Regions from separate parts of the Halomonas sp. DP5N14-9 genome, predicted to be linked through region 2. Evidence: predicted binding sites of a transcription regulator. Region 2 holds the regulator's gene; each other region holds the start of a gene.

Region 1 (6,902 bases), on a different contig from region 2:
TCGGGCGCCTGAGATAGCGGCGCGGCGTCGGGCGCCTGGGATAGACAAAGACCAGACAAGGCATCGGGCGCCGCTTATATGAAGCCCCGCTACTGCGATCCCCCGGCGACTTTCGTCGGGTCAGTGCTCGGCGCAGGCGGCCAGCGCCGGGCGCGCCAGAATACGCCAGTCCTTGCCGAGGGCGCGGATATCGAGAATTTCCAGAGGCCGTTGCTCGGCCATGCGTTCGATACCCGACAACGCCATCAGCCCGCGCGCGTTGGAGCCGAGCAGGGTCGGCGCCATGTAAAGACGCAACTCGTCCACCAGACAGGCATCCATCAAGGCACCTGCCAGGGTCGCGCCGGTCTCCACCAAAAGCTCGTTGCAGCCGCCCTCGTCACCGAGCCACTTGAGCAGCGCGCCAAGATCGACGCGGCCGTCGTCGCCTGCAGGCATCTCCAGCACCCGCGCGCCGGAGCGCATCAGCGCGTCTCTGCGAGGGGATTCGCTGCCCTCGACGCAGACCACCAGCGTCTCCCCTGGCTCGCTCAGGCAGGCCGCGGCCAGCGGCATGCGCAGGCGCGAGTCCACCACGACCCTAAGCGGCTGGCGTCGGGCGATGACTTCGGCGTCATCGAGCCCGAGCTGATCGGCACGCACCGTCAGCCGCGAGTTGTCGAAGATGATCGAATCCACCCCGGTGAGGATGGCGCAGCTCTGAGCCCGCAGCCGCTGGACGTCACGCCGAGCCTCGGCACCGGTGATCCACTGGGACTCGCCGGAGGCCATGGCGGTACGGCCGTCGAGGCTCATGGCGAGCTTGAGGCTGACCCGTGGACGCCCCCGGGTCATGCGCGACACGAAGCCGGCGTTCAATACCTGGGCGTCCGCCTCGAGGCAACCCAGCCTTACCTCGACCCCGGCGTCACGCAGGCGTGCGATACCCCGCCCCGCCACCTGAGGGTTGGGATCCTGCATGGCTACCACTACCCTGGCGACACCGGCCCTGATCAAGGCATCGCAGCAAGGCCCTGTGCGCCCCTGGTGGGAGCAGGGTTCCAGCGTCACGTAAGCGGTCGCGCCTCGGGCGTGCTCACCGGCAGCCTCGAGTGCATGGACCTCGGCGTGGGGCTCCCCGGCGCGCTGATGGTAGCCGTCGGCCAGATGCTTGCCGTGCTTGACCAGTACGCAGCCGACCCTCGGATTGGGCATGGTGGTGTAGCGACCGCGTTCGGCCAGCTTCAATGCCCTGGCCATCCAGGCTTCATCCTGGCCTGCCGTGATGTCCGTCGGATTCATGTGCTCTCCCCGGTGTCGGGCGAGAAACTCGGCTCCTGGGCCAGGCGGTCGATCTCGGCACGAAATTCGTCGATATCCTGAAACCTTCGATAGACTGAGGCAAAGCGGATATAGGCCACCTGATCGAGGCGCTTCAAGGCATTCATCACCTCTTCACCGACCACCCGCGCCTGGACCTCGCGCTCGCCCCGTGCGCGCAGGTTCTGGCGGATACGTTCCACCGCCGCCTCGATCGACTCGGCGCTGACCGGGCGTTTTTCCAGCGCCCGCAGCATGCCGGCCCGCAGCTTGATCTCGTCGAACACCTCCCGCGAGCCATCGGCCTTGATGATCCGTGGCATGATAAGTTCAGCGGTCTCGTAGGTGGTGAAGCGCTCACCGCAGCCAGCACACTGCCGCCGTCGGCGCACCTGATCACCTTCGGCGACCAGCCGGGAGTCAGTCACTCGGGTCTCTTGGGCGCCACAGAAGGGGCAATGCATAGCGGACAGTCCGGCAGGAAAAATATGTCGCCATAGTGTAACGGCTGAGGCCTGCCCCGCCCAGCGCAATGGCCCAGGTCATCCGCGATTTCAGCTGAGTTGGCACGCCCTGTGCTTGATACTTTCTTTCTAGCCGTCAATGAAATGGCGAGCGCTCACGGGGCAAGGCGCCCCCACGCCTGCGGAGGACACCATGGCAAGCCACCTCTCCCCCCTGGAACCCGACGACTTTCGCCAGCGTGCCGCAGAGCTGCTCGCGCCTCTCTATGGTGCACGCAGCGAAGAGGTCCTGCGCCGTCTGCTGCGCCTGATCGAAGCGCAGGGGGCCGGGTTGAGGCACCGTCATGGTGCACGCCAGACGCTGTGGAGCGAGCAGGACCAGTGGCTGATCGTCTATGGCGACTCGCTGCTGGATGCCGACAAGCCCCCCCTGGCGGTACTCGATGAGTTCCTGAGCAAGCGCCTGAAGACTGTCTTCAGCGGTGTCCATGTGCTGCCCTTCTTCCCCTGGAGCAGCGACGACGGCTTCTCGGTGATCCACTATCGCGAGGTCGACCCGAAACTGGGCGACTGGCGCGATATCCGGCGCCTGGCCAGTCACCATGATCTGATGGTGGACCTGGTGCTCAACCATGTCTCGCGGGAATCGCTGTGGTTCGCCGACTATCTCGGCGGCAACCTGCCCGGGCGCGACTACTTCATCGAGATGGACCCCGATACCGATCTCAGCGAGGTGGTGCGTCCGCGCAGCTCACCGCTGCTGGTCCCCGTCAGCACCCGCCGTGGCGTTCGCCACCTGTGGGCGACCTTCTCCGAGGACCAGATCGACCTCAACTTCGCCAACCCCGACGTGTTGATCGAATTCGTCGGCATCCTGCTGTTCTACCTGCAGCAGGGCGCCCGCATCGTCCGGCTGGACGCCGTCGCCTTCCTGTGGAAACGCCCCGGCACCCGCTGTATCCACCTTCCCGAGACCCACGCGGTGGTGCGGCTGTTGCGGGCGGTGGTCGACCACGTCGCCCCCGGCACCCTGATCATCACCGAGACCAATGTGCCCCACGCCGAGAACATCAGCTACTTCGGCCTGGAGCGACAGGACACGCCGCCCGACGAGGCCCACCTGGTCTACCAGTTCCCGCTGCCACCTCTGTTGCTGCACACCTTGACCAGTGGCGAGGCCGGCACCCTGGCGCGCTGGCTCGACAGCCTGCCCGAGCTCCCCGCCGGCTGCAGCTATCTGAACTTCACCGCCAGCCACGATGGTATTGGCGTGCGCCCGCTGGAAGGCTGGCTGGAAGGCCACGAGATCAACGCCCTGGTCGCCTTGATGCAGCGCTTCGGTGGCTTCGTCAGCATGCGCCGGCAGGCCGACGGCAGCGACAGCCCCTACGAGCTCAATATCACCTGGTTCGATGCCATGAGCGGCACCCGGCGTGGCCCCGACCCGTGGCAGGTCGAGCGCTTCCTGTTGAGTCAGCACCTGATGCTGGTGCTGAAGGGTATCCCCGGCGTCTACCTGCACTGCCTGACCGCCACCCAGAACGACCACGACGGGGTCGAACGCAGCGGGCGCCTGCGTTCGATCAATCGCAAGCGCTGGGACCGCCAGGAGCTGGAACCTCTGCTGGACAGCCGTCACACGCCGACCCGCGAGGTGTTCTTCGCCCTCACCCGCCGTCTCGAGATCCGTCGCAGGGAACCCTGCTTCCACCCCGATGCGGCCCAGACGGTCATCCCCACACCACCGGAGCTACTGGCGATCCAGCGCGGCCCCTTGGACGATGGCCGTCGACTGTTGGCCATTCACAACGTCACCGATCGGCCTCAGCCACTGGTACTGGACGGCCTCGACCAGTCCGGCTGGCAGGACCTGCTGGAAGGGGGCGCCTGGCGGCCCGTCGACACCCTGGCCCCCTATCGTTCACTGTGGCTGGTGCGCACCGACAGATAAGCCACCGCGCGCTCGGTGTATCACACAACAGCGCGGCCCTGGCGCTTTCACTGCCCGGCGACGTCAGCGGTCGAACCGATGGCGTTTGCTGCTGTCCTAGTGCGAGTGATTCTCGCTTGTCGCGGGATTCGTCCTACAAGATGCCGGAGAGTAACGACATGCCCCGCCGCCCCCGACTGCCCCGCCTCCCCGACCTGCCCCGCCATCAGCGTTCCTTCATGACCCTGGCGGCGGTGGCCTTCGGCCTGATGCCACTGTCCAGCGTCGAGGCCGAGGACCACCCCGCCCCCATCGAGGCGCTGGAGGAGGAAGGTCTTGAGGTGCACGGTGAATTCGACGCGCCGGGTGGGCTCAGCGGCTTCGCCGCCAGCCATCGCGGACAGCCGATGACCATCTTCGTCACCGAGGATGGCGAGCACGCCATCGTCGGCAATCTGATCGACGCCGACGCCAACAATCTGTCGGAGGCGCCGCTGGAGCGCCTGGTGCGCGGCCCCCAGGACGAGACCACCTGGCAGAGCCTTGAGGACAGCGCCTGGATCGCCGACGGCTATCCCGACGCCGAGCGCATCGTCTATGTGTTCACCGATCCCAACTGCCCCTACTGCACCCGCCTGTGGCAGCAGAGCCGGCCCTTCGTCGAAAGCGGCCAGGTCCAGCTACGCCACGTGATGGTCGGTATCCTCGACCCCGAGAGTCCGCGCCAGGCGGTCACGATGCTGGCCGCCGATGACCCTCAGGCCGCCCTCCGCGCCCATGAGAGCGGCGATCCGATTGAGCCCATGCGCCAACTGCCCAGAGACCTGGAGCAGCGCCTGCAGAGCAACCACGAACTGTTTCGCAGCTTCGGCATGGTGGCGACCCCGGGCATCGTCTATCGCAACGATGGCAAGCTCGAGATGAGCCAAGGCCTGCCGAGCGAAGAACTGTTCCATACCATCATGGGGCCGGAGCCCAACTGACAGGGTTTATCAAGGCGCTGGCACCAGGGCCTGGTGCCAGCACGCTGCAGGCCCTTAGACGTCCCCCGCGTTATCTGCCTCCACCGCGCTATATAGCTGTTCGGGCAGGTCCGGCAAGGCCGCACGCACGCGGTTCCAGCTGGGGATAAAGGGCTTCTCCCTGGGGTTGTCGAGAAAGGCGTTACCGGCCTCGATCAGATTGGCGGCAAACAGCTCCACCGCCTGCTCCTCAGCATGACGGTCCAGGCTCAACCCGTTCATGGTGGCGTCGTGGTCGTAAGCCTCGATCAGGTCGAGGGCCAGGCGATAGTAGGTGGCCTTGAGGGTACGAAAGCCTTCCGACGAGAAACCCACACCCTGGGTGGCCAGCTTGCGATAGAGCGCCTTGGCAATATCCAGGCTCATGCGGTTGAGCCCGGTGGCCGCGTCATCGGCGGACACCGGTTGATGCTTGTGGTCGTAGACGTCGGCGATATCCACCTGACACAGCCGATTGGTGGAGTGGTCGCGGTGGACCTCGGACAGCACCCCGATCTCCAGCCCCCAGTCGGCGGGGATACGGATGTTGTCCAGCACCTCGGTACGCATCGAGAACTCCCCCGACAGCGGGTAGCGATAGCTGTCCAGGTAGTCCAGGTAAGGCAAGGGCCCGTGCATGATCTTTAGCGCCCGCAGCAGCGGGGTCACCATCAGCCGGGAGACCCGGCCGTTGAGCTTGCCCTCGGCGATACGCGGGTAGTAGCCCTTGCAGAAGGCGTAGTTGAAGCGTGGGTGGGCCACCGGATACATCAGCCGTGCCAGCAGGCCGCGGTCGTAGGTCAGGATATCGCAGTCATGCAGCCCCACCGCGGCGGTGCGCCCGGATGCCTGCACATAGCCCGCACAGAACCACACATTGCGGCCCTTGCCCGGCTGCTGTGGCGCCAGGCCTTCCTCGGCCAGCTGCGCGTCCAGCGCGCTCAGGCGCGGGCCGTCATTCCACAGGATGCGATGGTGCTGGGGCAGGCGCGAAAAGAACTCGCGTGCCCGCAGAAACTGGTCTCGGTCGGCACGATCGAGGCCGATCACGATCTCCGACAGATAGCTCGCCTGGGCGAGGGATTCGACGATGGCGTCCAGCGCCGGGCCTTCCAGCTCCGAGTACAATGACGGCAGGATCAGCCCGAGCGGGCGCTGGCGGCCGAAGCGCTCCAGATCCGCCTCCAGGTCTTCGACCTTGCGCCGAGTCAGGTTGTGAAAGTCGGTGATGATGCCGTTCTGGTGGAAATCGCTCATGCCTCACCCTCCTCGCCCAGCTTGTGATGATCCTTGTCGTCGGCGCCGCCGGCATCGGTGCTGCTGGAAGGCTCCGCCGCGTCCTGCTCCCCCCAGAAGTGCGCAACCCCCTCGGCCCAGCCCCTGGGGCCCAGCGCCTCGCTGCGATACAAGCGCGGCTGGCACGGGGACACGTCGAGGCCATGGCGGGAACGAATCACCACCGCCGCATCGGTGGCCTCGAGCATGGCAACGTCGTTGGGGCCATCGCCCAGCGACAGGGTCTCGGGGCGTCGGCCCTTGAGCGCCTCGAAGCGGGCGCACAGCCATTGCACCGCCTGGCCCTTGTCGGTGTCGCCGAGCACGTGCCAGAAGCGCCCGCCCCTCGTCATGCGCAGGCCGTCACTGGCCAGGCCTTCGCGAAAGCGCTGCAGCAGCGCTTCGTCGTCTTCCCACAACAGCGGCTCGCTGCCCTCGCGCAGGCGTGCCAGGCGTGCTTCCTGTTCATCCAGACCGGTGAAGGCCACCACGTCTTCCAGCGCCATCTCGCTCATGGTCAGAAAGCGCGCGGACAGCCGCTCACGCCAGATCGCCACCCGCCGACGAATCAGTCCGATATCCACCCCGAGGGTGCGGATCACCAGGCCATCCGGGCCCGGCTGTCCCTCACGTCGGGCGTGACACCAGCTGGGGGGCAGCGCGATCACCGCGCCGTTCTCGGCGATAAAGGGGCGATCGGCGAGGCCGAGCTGCTGGCGCAGGCCGAGCAGTTCACTGCGGGTCTTGCTGGTCACCGGGATCACCGCGACGCCGGCCTCACGCAGGGCATCGAGCCAGGGCTCGGCGGGCTTCCAGCCGTAGTCATGGTGGTCGAGCAGCGAGCCATCCAGGTCGGTGAACAGCAGCCTGGGCCCGTCGAAGGCACCGATTCGGGGGGTCGTGCTGGCGTGCATGGTGGGACCTTCGCATCAA
Region 2 (6,902 bases):
GCTGCCCTCGGTACCGTCGGGCTCGCCGCTGCGCGACGCCCTGCTCGAGATCACCCGTCAGGGACTCGGCTTTACCTGCGTGGTATCCCCCGACGGCACCCTGGCCGGGGTCTATACCGACGGCGACCTGCGCCGCACCCTGGATCGCCATCAGGACTTCAGCTCGCTTACCGTGGATGACGTGATGACCACCCCCGGGCGACGCATCGGCCCCGCCACCCTGGCGGCGGAGGCGGTCAAGCTGATGGAAGAAGGCCGGATCACCGCCCTGGCGGTGGTCGATGACGAGCAGCGCCCAATCGGTGCACTGCATATGCACGACCTGCTGGCCGCCGGTGTCATCTGAGCCTCATTTATCCCTTTACAAGGAACGCCGTCATGTCTCACGAGCTTCTCGCCTCCCTCGCGCCGGAACTGGTGGAGCGCCTGCGCCACATCAAGCTGCTGGCGCTGGACGTGGACGGCGTACTGACCGATGGTCGACTGTACTTCCACGCCGACGGCTCCGAGTTGAAGGCGTTCAACACCTTGGATGGCCACGGCCTCAAGCTGGCCAAGCGCGCCGGCATCCAGGTGGCCCTGATCACCGGGCGCAGCTCCCCCATGGTCACTCAAAGAGCCAGAGCACTCGGCATCGAGCACGTACAGCAAGGGGTCGAGCGCAAGCTGCCCGCCCTTGAATCGCTGTGCGATTCGCTGGGCCTGACCCTCGACCAGGTCGCCTACTGCGGCGATGACCTGCCGGATCTGCCCTGCATCCATCGCAGTGCGGTCGGCATCACCGTGCCAGGCGCCCCCTGCTACCTTCGTCAGCACGCCGACTGGGTCACCCAGGTTGCCGGCGGACATGGCGCGGTGCGCGAGATCACCGACACCCTGCTGATGGCCCAGGGCCGCCTCGACGATATCATCGACAGCTACCTGAGCAACGGACCGCTGACATGAAACTGAGCGCACTGCGTCCAGGCTTTCGCTTCTGGCTGGTCATCCTGCTGCTGGTACTCGGTGGCGGCCTGACGTTGCTCGACCCCCGCGAGAGCAACGTCCCCGACCTGGTACCCAATGACAAGGCCGGCGAGCCCGACTACTACCTGGTGGATGCCCGCCTGACCCGCTTCGATGCCCAGGGCACCCCCCATCAGCGCATCGATACGCCACGCCTTGTGCACACACCGCTCGACGACGTCACCCGGGTGGACCAGCCGGACCTTGCGCTGATCGACGACAGCGGCCGAGAGTGGATCGCCGACGCCGACAACGGTGAACTGGGTCCGGACGGCAACCCCCTGACCCTGTCGGGCGACGCCCATCTCGAGGCCCCCGCGGAGCGTTGGCAGCTTGATACAGAGGTATTGGTCTACGACAGCGACAGTGGCCATGTCTGGAGCGAAACGCCAGCCGTCCTACGCCAACCCCCTCAACAGATGCAAGGGGAGCGCTTCGACGCCTGGATCCATGACAATACCGCTCGCCTGACCGACAATGTCACCGGTCATCATCCGCCAGAGCCTCAATAAGGAGCCCCTTCCATGATGCGTCCAAGTCCCGCCCTCCTGCTTGCCCTGGCCCTTGGCCTGGCCGCCGGCGCCACCGGCAGCAGTGTCCTGGCGCTGGAAAGTGATCGCAGCGCACCGATTCAGGTGGAGGCCGACCAGCTGGATCTCGATGATCGCGCCGGTACCGCGGTCTATACCGGCGACGTGCGCATTGTGCAAGGCAGCATGATCCTCACCGGCGAACGCGTCGAGATCCAGCGCAACGACCAGGGACAACTGTCACTGGCGACCGCGACCGGCTCACGTGCCTACCTCGAGCAGAAGCCATCCCCGGAAGAACCGGTGGTCAAGGGCTGGGGCCGCAAGGTGATCTACCACGTGGCCGAACGCCGCATGGAGCTGATCGACCAGGCTGAGCTGCACAAGGCCAATGACACCTTCGACGGTGCCTATCTGGAGTACTTCCTCGATCGCCGCGTGGTCCAGGCCCGCTCCAGCGCCCAGGGCGTCCAGGGCGAGCAGCGCATTCGCATGACCCTCGAGCCGGAAAGCCAAGGAAACTGATGAAGACTCTCCACGCTCGCCATCTGGCCAAGAGCTACAAGAAGCGTCGCGTCGTCCAGGACATCAGCCTGTCGATCGAGCAGGGCAGCATCGTCGGTCTGCTGGGCCCCAACGGGGCCGGCAAGACCACCTCCTTCTACATGATCGTCGGCCTGGTCAGAGCCGACGCCGGCAGCATCAGCATCGATGATCGGGACCTGAGCCGCGCGGCCATGCACCAGCGCGCGCTGGCCGGTATCGGCTACCTGCCTCAGGAGGCTTCGATCTTTCGCAAGCTGTCGGTGGCCGACAACATCATGGCGATCCTCGAGACCCGCAAGGACCTCGACCGCGAGGGCCGAGAAGCACGTCTCGAGCAACTCCTCGAGGATTTCCACGTCAGCCATATTCGCGACAACCCCGGCATGAGCCTGTCCGGCGGGGAGCGGCGCCGGGTCGAGATCGCTCGCGCCCTGGCCACCGAGCCGGCCTTTATCCTCCTCGATGAACCCTTCGCCGGGGTCGACCCGATCTCGGTGGGCGAGATCAAGTCCATCATTCGTCAACTCAAGGCCCGCGATATCGGCGTCCTGATCACCGATCACAACGTGCGCGAGACCCTCGATATCTGCGATCGTGCCTACATCGTCGGCGACGGCCAGATCATCGCCGAGGGCAGCGCCGAGTCCATCCTCGCCAACCAGCGCGTCAAGGAGGTCTACCTGGGCGAGAACTTCCGCCTCTAGACCGCAGGGCCGCCCGACAGCCGCAGTCGCAGTCGCAGTCGCATCAAGCGGCCGCAACATTTGCCAGCATCAGCATCCAACCGCCGGCCCCGAAAGGGTCGGCCTCACCTTGCACACAGGGCCTCCCTCGAAAGAAGCACCTCCCCCCTACCAAGTTGTTCCACATCGACCTTTACACTCCCTCCCACAGGTCAAAAAACACCAACTTGGCAAGATGCTTGCATGTCTGATGACTCGTCGTTAGGGTAAAGCCTTTCGACAACACTGGTGGATCCCGACCCATGGCCCTCAAGGCGTCACTGCAGCTGCGCATCGGTACCCAGCTGACCATGACCCCGCAACTGCAACAGGCGATCGGCCTGCTGCAGCTTTCGACCCTGGACCTGCGCCAGGAGGTCCAGCAGGCGCTGGAGGCCAACCCCATGCTCGAACTCGAGGACGAGTTCGGCGAACAGCAGACCAGGGAAGCCGTGGAAGATGACTGGGCGGATCAGATTCCCTCGGAACTCAGTGTGGACAGCGACTGGTCCGACACCTACCAGGACCTGGGCACCACCCCCGCCGGCAGTGGCGAGGCGCCGGATTTCGAGCGCCAGGCAAGCTCCCAGTCACTGCACAGCCACCTGAGCTGGCAACTGGCGATGCTCGACGTCAGCGACCAGGAGCGCCTGATCGCCGAGAGCCTGCTCGACGCGGTCAACGCCGACGGCTATCTCGAGCAGACACTGGATGACATTGCCCAGGGGCTCGAGCAAGACGGTCGTCGCCCCCCTCCCCTCGCCGAGGTGGAGGCGGTGCTGGTTCGGCTGCAACAGTTCGAACCGACCGGAGTGTTCGCCCGCGACCTGCGCGAGTGTTTGATGCTGCAACTGGATAGCCTGCCTCGCGATACCGTCCTGCTGCCCCAGGCCGGACGACTGGTAAGACAGTTTCTCGAGGCGCTGGCCAGCGGCGACCGACGTCTGCTGAAGCGCCGACTAGGACTCGATGACGACCAACTCGACAGCGTCATCGAGCTGATCCGGAGCCTCGACCCACGTCCCGGCAGCCAGTTCGGTGACAGCGATAACGACTACGTCATACCCGACCTGGTGGTGCGCCACACCGAAGAGGGCTGGCGAGTTGAACTCAACCCGGATGCAATGCCCCGACTGCGCATCCAGCCCGACTACGCTGCGCTGATTCGGCGCGCGGACAAGAGCCAGGACAACCAGTTCCTCAAGGACCACCTGCAGGAGGCGCGCTGGCTGATCAAGAGTCTGTCCAGCCGCAACGACACCTTGCTGAAGGTCGGCCGGGAAATCATGGTGCGTCAGATCGACTTCCTCGAGCAGGGAGAAGCGGCCATGAAACCGTTGGTGCTGGCCGATATCGCAGACAAGGTGGAGATGCACGAGTCCACCATCTCCCGCGTGACCACCCAGAAGTTCGTGCACACGCCTCGCGGCGTGTTCGAGTTGAAGTATTTTTTCTCGAGCCAGGTCGGCCAGGATGGCGACGCCCATTCCAGTACCGCCATCCGCGCCATGATCAAATCGTTGATTCAAAAGGAACCTGCCCGCAAACCTCTGTCGGACAGCAAACTGGTGGAATTGCTGGCGGAAGACGGCGTCAATGTCGCCAGACGCACCGTGGCAAAGTACCGGGAAGCCATGAATATTCCGTCTTCCAGCGAGCGCAAGCGACTGCGCTGAGGCCTTGCGCTGCGGCGTCGCTAGCCTAGTTATCGGGAAAGCGCAAGCACTTGAAATTTCGCATGACATCTGCGTCTTTCTGCGTAGCGTCGAGGGGGTTTGCAGGATCGGAAAAAGGGTTACAATCAAGCCACCACCCGAAAGAGCAAGGAGCCTGTCATGCAAGTCAACATCACCGGCCACCACGTCGAATTGACCGATCCCCTGCGTGACTACGTACAAGAGAAGCTCACCCGTGTGGAGCGCCACTACGACAACATCACCAACGTCCAGGTGACCCTCTCGGTGGAAAAGGAACGCCAGCTGGCCGCCTGCACCCTTCACGCCGCCGGTGCCGACCTGCATGCCGAAGCGCAGGACGGCGACATGTATGCTGCTATCGACGCCCTTGCCGACAAGCTGGACCGCCAGCTGGTCAAGCACAAGGAAAAATCCCAAGCCCGCGCCCAAGGCGCCGGAATTCGCTGACTCTCATGACATTGGAAGCCATTCTCCCTCCCGAGCGCACATTGTTCGATGTCCCGGGAGGCAGCAAGAAGAGGGTGCTGGAGTTTTTCAGCACCTTCATTGCGCAGAACACCCCGAGCCTGGACAGCCAGGAGGTCTTCAGTCGGCTGATCGGACGTGAGCGCCTGGGCAGTACCGGCATAGGCAATGGCGTCGCCATTCCCCATGCCCGCAACCCCCACTGCAAGGCGCCCATCTCCGGCTTCCTCAAACTCGCGGAACCTGTCGACTTCGATGCCATTGATGGTGAGCCCGTCGATCTGGTGTTCGTGCTGCTGGTACCGGAAGAGGCCGACGACGCCCATCTCGCCCTGCTCGGCCAGGTCGCCGGCGTCATGAACGACGCCGACACACGTCACCGTCTGCGCCACGCCAGCTCCCAGCGCGAGCTTCACGAGCGCCTGCAGGAAGCCATCCGCCAACAGGCGCCAGGGGACGACACTCCCTCCTGATCGCGGCCTTGCCTAGGCCATCAGCAATGGACGCCTGCCCAAGGAGACAGGACATGCAGCTCGTGATCATCAGTGGTCGCTCCGGCTCGGGAAAGTCCGTGGCCCTTCAAGCCCTGGAGGACCTGGGGTTCTACGCCATCGACAACCTTCCCGCGACCTTGCTGGGCGCCCTGGTGGACGAGCTGGAAAACGGTCATTCCCGCCGTATCGCCGTCAGCGTCGACGCCCGCAACCTGCCTGAGGCACTGGAACGCTTCCCCGCCCAGCTGGCGTCCCTCAAGCAGAGTCCGATCGACTGCCAGGTGGTCTACCTGACCAGTGATGCGCGAATTCTGCTCGAGCGTTATTCCCACACGCGGCGCCGTCACCCCCTGACCCGTGATAGCGACATGACCCTGGCGGAAGCCATCGAGTCCGAACAGAAGGCCCTTTCGGGTATTCGAGACCTGGCCGATCTGGTCATCGACAGCTCTCGCCTGTCGGTGCACGAACTGCGTTCGCGCATCGCCGAACAGGTCGCCGACCACCGCAGCGGCCAGTTGAGCCTGACCGTGGAGTCCTTCGGCTTCAAGCGTGGCGTGCCGCCGGATGCAGACATCGTGTTCGATGCCCGCTGTCTGCCCAATCCCTACTGGGAACCATCGCTGCGTGATGCCAATGGCTGCGATCCCAGCGTCATCGACTTCCTCGAACGCTATCAGGACGTCGCCGACATGAAGCGCGACATTCTCGCCTGGGTGCGCACCTGGCTACCGCGCTATCAGCAAAGCCAGCGCAGCTACCTCACCGTGGCGGTGGGCTGCACCGGAGGACAGCATCGTTCGGTCTACCTGGCCGAGGGAATCGCCTCGGCCCTGGCCGACCAGCATCCCCGCGTCCGTCTACGCCACCGCGAACTCGGCCAGCAACGCCGACTGGACAGCGGAGGACTCTAGGCGTGGCCCGACGCACCCTGACCCTGACCAATCGTCGCGGCCTGCATGCACGCGCCGCGACACGCCTGGTCACCTGCTGCCAACCCTTTGACGCCACCGTCACCGTCCACCATGGCAGCCGCTCGGGTGACGCCGCCAACATCATGTCGCTGCTGATGCTGGCCGCCCCCTGCGGTACGGAGCTGACCCTGGAGGCCGAAGGCAAGGACGCGGACGCGGTGCTGGACGCTCTGGAGGCACTGTTCGACGCACGCTTCGACGAAGACGCCTGACGTCTTCCCTCTCCTTGTTTTGACCGCCACCCCCTGCCTGCCAAGGACGCCATGCAACTGATCCAGACCGGCAAGTACACCGAGGTCCACTACGATCCGGACCAGGACGCCTTCATCAAGACCTTCACGCCCAAGACCAGCGATCGCTGGCGCTACCGCCTGGGCATCCGGCGCTACCCCGGCCACAATTTTCGCTATGTCGCCGGCCGACTGGAGCGACTGGGTATCGCCACACCGAAAATCCTGTCGGCAGAGCG
Region 3 (6,902 bases), on a different contig from region 2:
CACCTGATGGCAGCTACACACGATCGGCCCCTGGTCGGCGGCGCCGTCATGACAGGCCGCCAGCACTCGCCGCCGATGCTGCTGCCCCATGGCCTCGCCACGCGCGGCCTCGTCGAAGCGCTCGCACAGCCAGCCAAGCCCCGGCAGTTCGCTGACCGGGCCAACCATCAGCCACCAGCACAGGCGTCCTTGTTCGAACCCCGCCAGGCGCCAGCGACCACTGGCCGGGTCCTGGGCCACCGGGCCCAGCTCCCCCGGCAACTGGCGTGCGGCCCAGTCGAGCCAATCGCGGTCGACGCCCGCTTTCTCGACGCTCCCTTTCTCACCCCCCCCTTTCTCACCCCCCCCTGGCTCGATCGGCTCACCGGCCAGTTGCCATCGCTCCGCCGAGGCCAGCGGGACCCGCGTCCAGTAGTTGGTCCCCTCGACCACCCGGGCCGCCAGGCCCGAACCCTCGGGCGGTCCCTGCTGGGCCAGTGCCCGGGAAACCACCAGGGTCGCCTCCCAGGCGTGCTGCAGCGGCGTGACCGCCACCGCGCCATGCTTGGTCTCCGGCTGGCCAGAAAGCGGATCGACGTCCGGGGCGAACAGGCTCCCCGCCAGTGGCGAGTGACTGAAGCGCGGTGTCCAGTGGATGGGCACGAACACTTCCCCACGGCGCTGGGCGGCAGAGACCCTGACGCGGGCGCGCATCTCGCCGCTGCGCGAGCGGATCCTGGCGAGCCCCTGGTCACACAGCCCCAGGGCCTCGGCGTCATCCCGGTGGACCTCGACGAAGGGCTCGGAGCGGTGATTCATCAGTCGGCTGGCCCTGGCGGTACGGGTCATGGTGTGCCACTGATCGCGCACCCGCCCCGAATTCAGCCGCAGCGGAAAGTCGGCATCAGTCGCCTGGCGCGGCGCCCGGGCGCTCACCGGCCACAGCCGGGCCCGACCGCTCTCGGTGTAGAAGCGGCCGCTTTCGAACAGCCGCGCGGTGCCTCGTGGTGCGCTTGCCGTCACCGGCCACTGGATCGGAGCCAGATCGTCGTACTCGACCCGGGACAGCCCCGCCAGCCCGGAAATATCGAAGGCCCGCCGTCCCTGGTTGTCGAGGCCCGACAGGCGCGCATGCTCGTCGAAGATCTCGCTGGGGTGGTCATAGGCGAAGGCCTCGCCGAAGCCCAGGCGCTCGGCCACCCGGCACAGGATCCACCAGTCGTGGCGGGCCTCGCCAGGCGGCGGCAGGAGCCCGCGCTGGCGCGAGATACGCCGTTCGGAGTTGGTGACGGTACCGTCCTTTTCCGACCAGCCGCTGGCCGGCAGCACGATATCGGCGAGTTCCACCAGGTCGGTGTCGGCCATGCACTCCGACACGATCACCAGCGGACAGCGCTCGATGGCGCGGCGTACCCGGTCGGCATCCGGCAGGCTCACCAGAGGGTTGGTGGCCATGATCCACAGCGCCTGGATGTCGCCGCGCTCGACGGCCTGAAACAGTTCGACCGCCTTGTGGCCGGGCTCCCGGGGCAGCGTCGGCACCAGCGCCTCGGTCGACCAGAAGCGGGTCAGCCGTTCGATGGCGCCCGGGGTGTGGTAGTCCATATGGGCGGCCAGCTGGTTGGCCAGTCCGCCGACCTCGCGCCCGCCCATGGCGTTTGGCTGGCCGGTGATGGAAAAGGGACCGGCGCCGGGCAGGCCAATCTTGCCGCCGGCCAGGTGGCAGTTGAGGATGGCCTGGCACTTGTCGGTGCCGCTGGTCGACTGGTTGACCCCCTGGGAGTAAAGCGTGACCACGTGCAGCTGGGTGGCAAACCAGTAGTAGAAGGTCTCGAGGCGCTCGGCGTCGAGATCGCAGGCCGCCGCCACCGCCTCGATGTCCGAGGCCTCGTCCAGGGCGGCGGCAATCGTCTCTTCGGCGCCGTCCACATGGCGCTTCAGATAGACCTCATCGAGCCGTTGGCGACGGGCCATCCAGGCCAGCAGGCCATTGAACAGCAAAGCGTCGCTGCCGGGGCGCAGCCCCAGGTACAGATCGGCGATCTCGCAGCTGTCGGTGACCCGAGGATCGATGACCACGACCCGCATCAGCGGATTGCGGGTCTTGGCCAGACGCAGCCGCTGATACAGCACCGGATGGTTCCAGGCCAGATTGGACCCCACCAGCACCACCAGTTCGGCCTCTTCCAGGTCCTCGTAGTTGCAGGGGACGGCGTCGGCGCCCAGGGTGCGCTTGTAGGCCGCCACCGCCGACGCCATGCACAGCCGCGAGTTGGTATCCAGGTGCGGTGTTCCGAGAAACCCCTTGAACAGCTTGTTGGCGACGTAGTAGTCCTCGGTCAATAGCTGCCCGGACAGGTAGCCGGCGATGGCCTCTGGACCGCTGCCCTCGGCAATCGCTCCGAGACGCTCGGCCACGGCGTCCAGCGCGCTGTCCCAGTCGGCTTCGCGACCGTCCACCCTGGGTCGCGTCAAGCGCCCCTGAACGCCAAGGGTCTCCGCCAGGGCCGAGCCCTTGACGCACAGGCGCCCGAAGTTGGCCGGGTGATCCCGATCGCCCTGGAGGGTGACCGACTCGCCATCGCGACGTAGCTCGATGCCACAGCCGACCCCGCAGTAGGGACAGGTGGTGCCTGTGGCCTCGCCGCCAGCACCGCTGTCGATCTCCGTGCTGTCGCTATCCGTCCGGGTCATCGCGCTCTCCTCTGGGCCATCTTGCTGCCTTGGCATATCGTCGGCATCTCATCGGCAGATCATCGCTCCGCTAGCGGCCGGGCCTTGATCGGTCGGGTCTTGCTGCGGCCCAAACGCACGACGCCCATCCCGTCGAGCGAGGCTCGAGGAGATGGGCGTCGTTGCCGGATGAAATCCCGCGCTGGATTTCGTGTGTGCTAGCGCCCGTTGCAGACGAGTTGTCGGACCGGCCCACCCGCCACCAGCGTCGGGACCCTTCCTGGCTCGGCCTAGTGATCTGGCTCGGCCTAGTGATCGGGCTCGACGTAGTCATCTGGCTCGGCTTAGTGATGCCCATGGCACCAACAACGGCACTAGCTTTGCCAGTAACCAAAGCAAACCCTGTGCCAGAACACCATAATCGCCCCCTGCAGTGTGGAATGCTGGTGCCAGCCAATTGAAGCCACGACGTTTTTTCTGACGTTTGCCCAGGCGATGGTGGCGAGAAGACGTCTGACAGACCCCAGGCTCGCACCACAACGAACGATAGAGGCCACCGTTTACGCACCCTTTCGGTGCGCGAGCGCCTGCCCGGCATATCTGCGGGGGCACGGCGGCGGCTTTGCAGGGGGTTATCTCCCTGACAGAAAACGACAAGATCGAAAATGGAACGCCTTTTGCGCTGACAGGTGCAGAGGCACCCAAGGTGCACCCTTCATCATGTCGACTCGAGCTCTATCGAGCGACAGCATCATCGAGCCACGCCCATGCCCGAACACGACACCTTGAAGGTCCTGCTGGTCGACGACGAGATAGTGCGCGCCGCCATGGTCGAAGAGGCGCTTGCGCTGGACGGACACCAGGTGGTCTGCCGACTGTCAAGCCCGGCCAGCCTCAACGACATGGTGCAGCAGCATCAACCCGACGTGGTCATCATCGACATGGAATCGCCTGACCGGGACACCCTGGAAAGCATGGCGCTGCTGCAGCGGGAAAACCCTCGACCGGTGGTGTTCTTCGCCGACCAGCACGACCCCGAATCGCTCAAGGCGGCGGTGAAGGCCGGCGTCAGCGCCTATGTGGTGGACGGTCTGGCGGCCAACCGCGTCAAGGCGGTCATCGATGTCGCCATCGCCCGCTTCGAAGCCTTTCAGGGAATGCGCCGCGACCTCGACAAGGCACGCAATCAGCTCGCCGACCGCAAGCGCATCGAACAGGCCAAGGGCCTGTTGATGAAGCATCAGAGCTGCGATGAGGAACAGGCCTACCGCATGCTGCGCAAGCTGGCCATGGACCGCGGCCAGCGCATCGCACAGGTCGCCCAGAACGTCATCGACATCCTCAAGCCACTGGAGAAGGGATCATGAGTCCATCGCTGTCTTCTGACGCGGCCAGCACGTCCAGAACTGGCGCGCCGCATCCACCCGAGCTCGCCAGCCTGACCCTGGGATTCGTGCCACTGCTGGATGCTGCGCTGTTGATCATCGCCCGGGAAGGCGGCTTCTTCGCCGCCCAGGGGGTCGAGGTCAGCCTGTCACGCGAGAACGCCTGGTCCACCCTGCGCGACAAGGTCGCCGCCGGCCTGCTTGACGGCGCCCAGATGCTGGCGCCAATGCCGCTGGCCATGAGCCTGGGGCTGTCCCGCGCGCCTTGTGACACCCTGGCCGCCGCGGTGCTGAGCCGCCAGGGCAATACGCTGGTGCTGTCTCGCCGCCTGGCCGATGCGGTCGGCGCTTCGGTCGACAACGGGGAGCCCGGCGCCTTCGGCGCGGCCAGCGAACTGGCCCGACGCTTCAAGGCCTCGCTGAAAGAAGGCACCCGGCCACGCCTGGCCATGGTCTACCCCTACTCCTGCCAGCACCTGTTGCTGCGTGACTGGCTGGCCCGCGGCGACATCGACGTCGACAGCGAGGTCGAACTGGTCGCGCTGCCGCCCCCGCGCATGGTGGACGCCCTGCGCGAAGGCGAGATCGATGGCTTCTGCGTCGGCGAGCCCTGGGGCAGCCTGGCCCAGCATCGTCAGGTGGGTCGAGTGGTGGCCAGCGGTGCAGAACTGATGCCGGCGCATCCCGAGAAGGTGCTGGGGGTGACGGCCTCCTGGGCGCGGCGCTACCCGAATACCCTGTCCGCGCTGCTGCGCGCCCTCCAGGCCGCCGCCCTGTGGCTGGACAAGGCGCCTGAGGCCAGACGCCAGACCCTGGCCTGGCTGGCACTGCCCCCCTACCTCGATGAAGCCGTAGGCCATCTCGACGAGCTGCCGCTGGAAGCCGCCCCGGGCTACCCCTGCATCGGTGAGCGACTGCGCCCCCTGACGGCCGACTTCGAGGGGCTGATCCAGCGGTTGTCGCCGCTGCTCGAGGCTCGCGGGCGACAGCTCGACACCGCCACCCTGGAGGAGTGCTACAGCGCTGTGCATTACGACGCCGCCACGCACCAGTACGGTGCCGACACGCCCTGAACCCTGCCTGACCGGTGCTGACGCCCGCCACCAGTGCCTGCACCAACAGGCTGTTTTACCTGCACAAAACGTAAAACAGGCATGAAACTTGGATAGCCTGTAGCAAGTGCCGGCGAATGCCGGCGGCGGTCAACGGCGATCGCACCGACACTAGACAAAGACGTCTCTTCACCCTCCGACGCCGGAGGTGTGAGAGACGTCTTTGGCGTTTTTGGAGCCCATGCGATGCCTTATTCCACTGGTCCTTCTGACTCCAGGCCCCGTTCCTCAGGCCTGCCTGACTCAAGGTCCCGTTCCGAAATGACCCAGGCCGGCTCGTCTTCGCCGACGAGGTCTGACGACGCACGTCTTCCCCACCTGGTGATCGTCGGCAACGGCATGGCCGCGCATCGATTGATCGAGACCCTGGCGGCCCAGAGTGGTGCCCCACGACACATCACCGTGATCGGTGCCGAACCGCACGCGGCCTACAACCGCATTCTGCTGTCGAGCTGGCTGGCCGGCGATGTCGAGCAGGATGGATTGACGCTGACACCGCCGCATGACTCCGCCGTCACTGTCGATCAGCGCCTGGGCGCGCGGGTGGAGCGGATCGATCGTACCCGGCGCCTGGTCGAGTGCGACGACGGCGAGGTGATCCCCTACGACCACCTGGTGCTGGCACTGGGTTCGCGCAGCGCCATGCCACAGATCCCCGGCATCACTCTGACGGGCGTGTCGGGCTTTCGCGATCTGGACGATGCGGCGCGCCTGGCCGACGCAGCAAAGGCTGGCGGCGCGGCGGTGGTGGTCGGTGGTGGCCTGCTGGGCCTGGAGGCCGCCGCCGGCCTCGCCGCCAGAGGCATGCAGGTATGCGTGCTGCAACGCTCACCGCGCCTGATGAACCGGCAGCTGGACGCCACCGCCAGCACCATGCTGGCAAGCGAAATCGAAGGCCGCGGCATCCATCTGAAGACCGGGGCGCGGTTGGCCGCGATCGTCGGCGATGAAAACGGCCAGGTGGTCGGTGTGCGCCTGGAAGACGACGAGCGCCTGCTGCCGGCGAACTGCGTGGTGATCGCCGCCGGCATCACCCCCAACGCCGAGCTGGGCAGGGATGCGGGGCTCGATTGCGATCGCGCCATCGTCGTCGACGACACCCTGGCCACCTCGGACCCCGACATTTCTGCCCTCGGCGAATGCTGCCAGTTCGAGGACACCACCTACGGCCTGGTGGAGCCGATCTGGCATCAGGTCGAGGTACTGGCCAGTCGCCTGTGCGGCGAGCCCTCGGCGCCTTACCACGAACGCGCCTGCGCCACCAAGCTCAAGGTTTCCGGCGTCTCGCTGTACGCCTTCGGCCCCACCGAGGCCGAGGACGGACATGAGGTCCTCAGCTATCGCGACCAGGGCGAATACCGCCGACTGCTGCTGCGCGACGGCCTACTCGAGGGCGCCGTGCTCTACGGCGATACCCGCATGGGCCCCTGGCTATTCCGGCTCGCCGAGCAAGGCCAGCGACTGGACCGAGCGCGCCACTCGCTGCTGCTGGGCCAGGCCGATACCGAGGCCCTGCTGGCGGACGACGCCACCACCGACACCGACCCATCGACCACCGAACAGGATGCCGCCTGATGTCCAGCACAAAGCACAATCTCGCCGCACACAATGCTCCCGACAGCGACGCCACGGATACCCGCCCCACCCTGGTCGTGGTAGGCAACGGCATGGTAGGTCACCACCTGGTCGAGCAGCTGGTCGAACGTGATCAGCACCGCCGCTACCGCATCGTGGTGTTCGGCGAGGAACGTCA

What was found. Region 2 encodes sigma-54, which starts transcription at its own class of promoters, with help from an activator protein. Its sites were predicted from a motif close to TGGCACNNNNNTTGCTNT; they were not measured.
Region 1: a site for sigma-54 is predicted at 1,864-1,881, ahead of KUW00_RS02305 (sugar phosphorylase). Genes of this name have one in related genera too.
Region 3: a site for sigma-54 is predicted at 3,319-3,336, ahead of KUW00_RS12635 (ANTAR domain-containing response regulator). Genes of this name have one in related genera too.

The regions. Positions count from the first base shown of each region.
Region 1 is NZ_JAHVHR010000002.1:161,177-168,078, forward strand. It holds gene ribD (bifunctional diaminohydroxyphosphoribosylaminopyrimidine deaminase/5-amino-6-(5-phosphoribosylamino)uracil reductase RibD) at 121-1,281, opposite strand; gene nrdR (transcriptional regulator NrdR) at 1,278-1,763, opposite strand; gene KUW00_RS02305 (sugar phosphorylase) at 1,957-3,714, shown strand; gene dsbG (thiol:disulfide interchange protein DsbG) at 3,873-4,676, shown strand; gene KUW00_RS02315 (glycosyl transferase) at 4,731-5,951, opposite strand; gene KUW00_RS02320 (HAD-IIB family hydrolase) at 5,948-6,883, opposite strand.
Region 2 is NZ_JAHVHR010000024.1:148,295-155,196, reverse strand. It holds gene KUW00_RS13665 (KpsF/GutQ family sugar-phosphate isomerase) at 1-346, shown strand, start outside; gene KUW00_RS13660 (KdsC family phosphatase) at 379-945, shown strand; gene lptC (LPS export ABC transporter periplasmic protein LptC) at 942-1,517, shown strand; gene lptA (lipopolysaccharide transport periplasmic protein LptA) at 1,530-2,060, shown strand; gene lptB (LPS export ABC transporter ATP-binding protein) at 2,060-2,785, shown strand; gene KUW00_RS13640 (RNA polymerase factor sigma-54) at 3,067-4,479, shown strand; gene hpf (ribosome hibernation-promoting factor, HPF/YfiA family) at 4,639-4,947, shown strand; gene ptsN (PTS IIA-like nitrogen regulatory protein PtsN) at 4,953-5,438, shown strand; gene rapZ (RNase adapter RapZ) at 5,492-6,373, shown strand; gene KUW00_RS13620 (HPr family phosphocarrier protein) at 6,376-6,645, shown strand; gene KUW00_RS13615 (hypothetical protein) at 6,697-6,902, shown strand, end outside.
Region 3 is NZ_JAHVHR010000020.1:321,571-328,472, forward strand. It holds gene KUW00_RS12630 (nitrate reductase) at 1-2,673, opposite strand, end outside; gene KUW00_RS12635 (ANTAR domain-containing response regulator) at 3,420-4,019, shown strand; gene KUW00_RS12640 (CmpA/NrtA family ABC transporter substrate-binding protein) at 4,016-5,110, shown strand; gene KUW00_RS12645 (NAD(P)/FAD-dependent oxidoreductase) at 5,411-6,724, shown strand; gene nirB (nitrite reductase large subunit NirB) at 6,724-6,902, shown strand, end outside.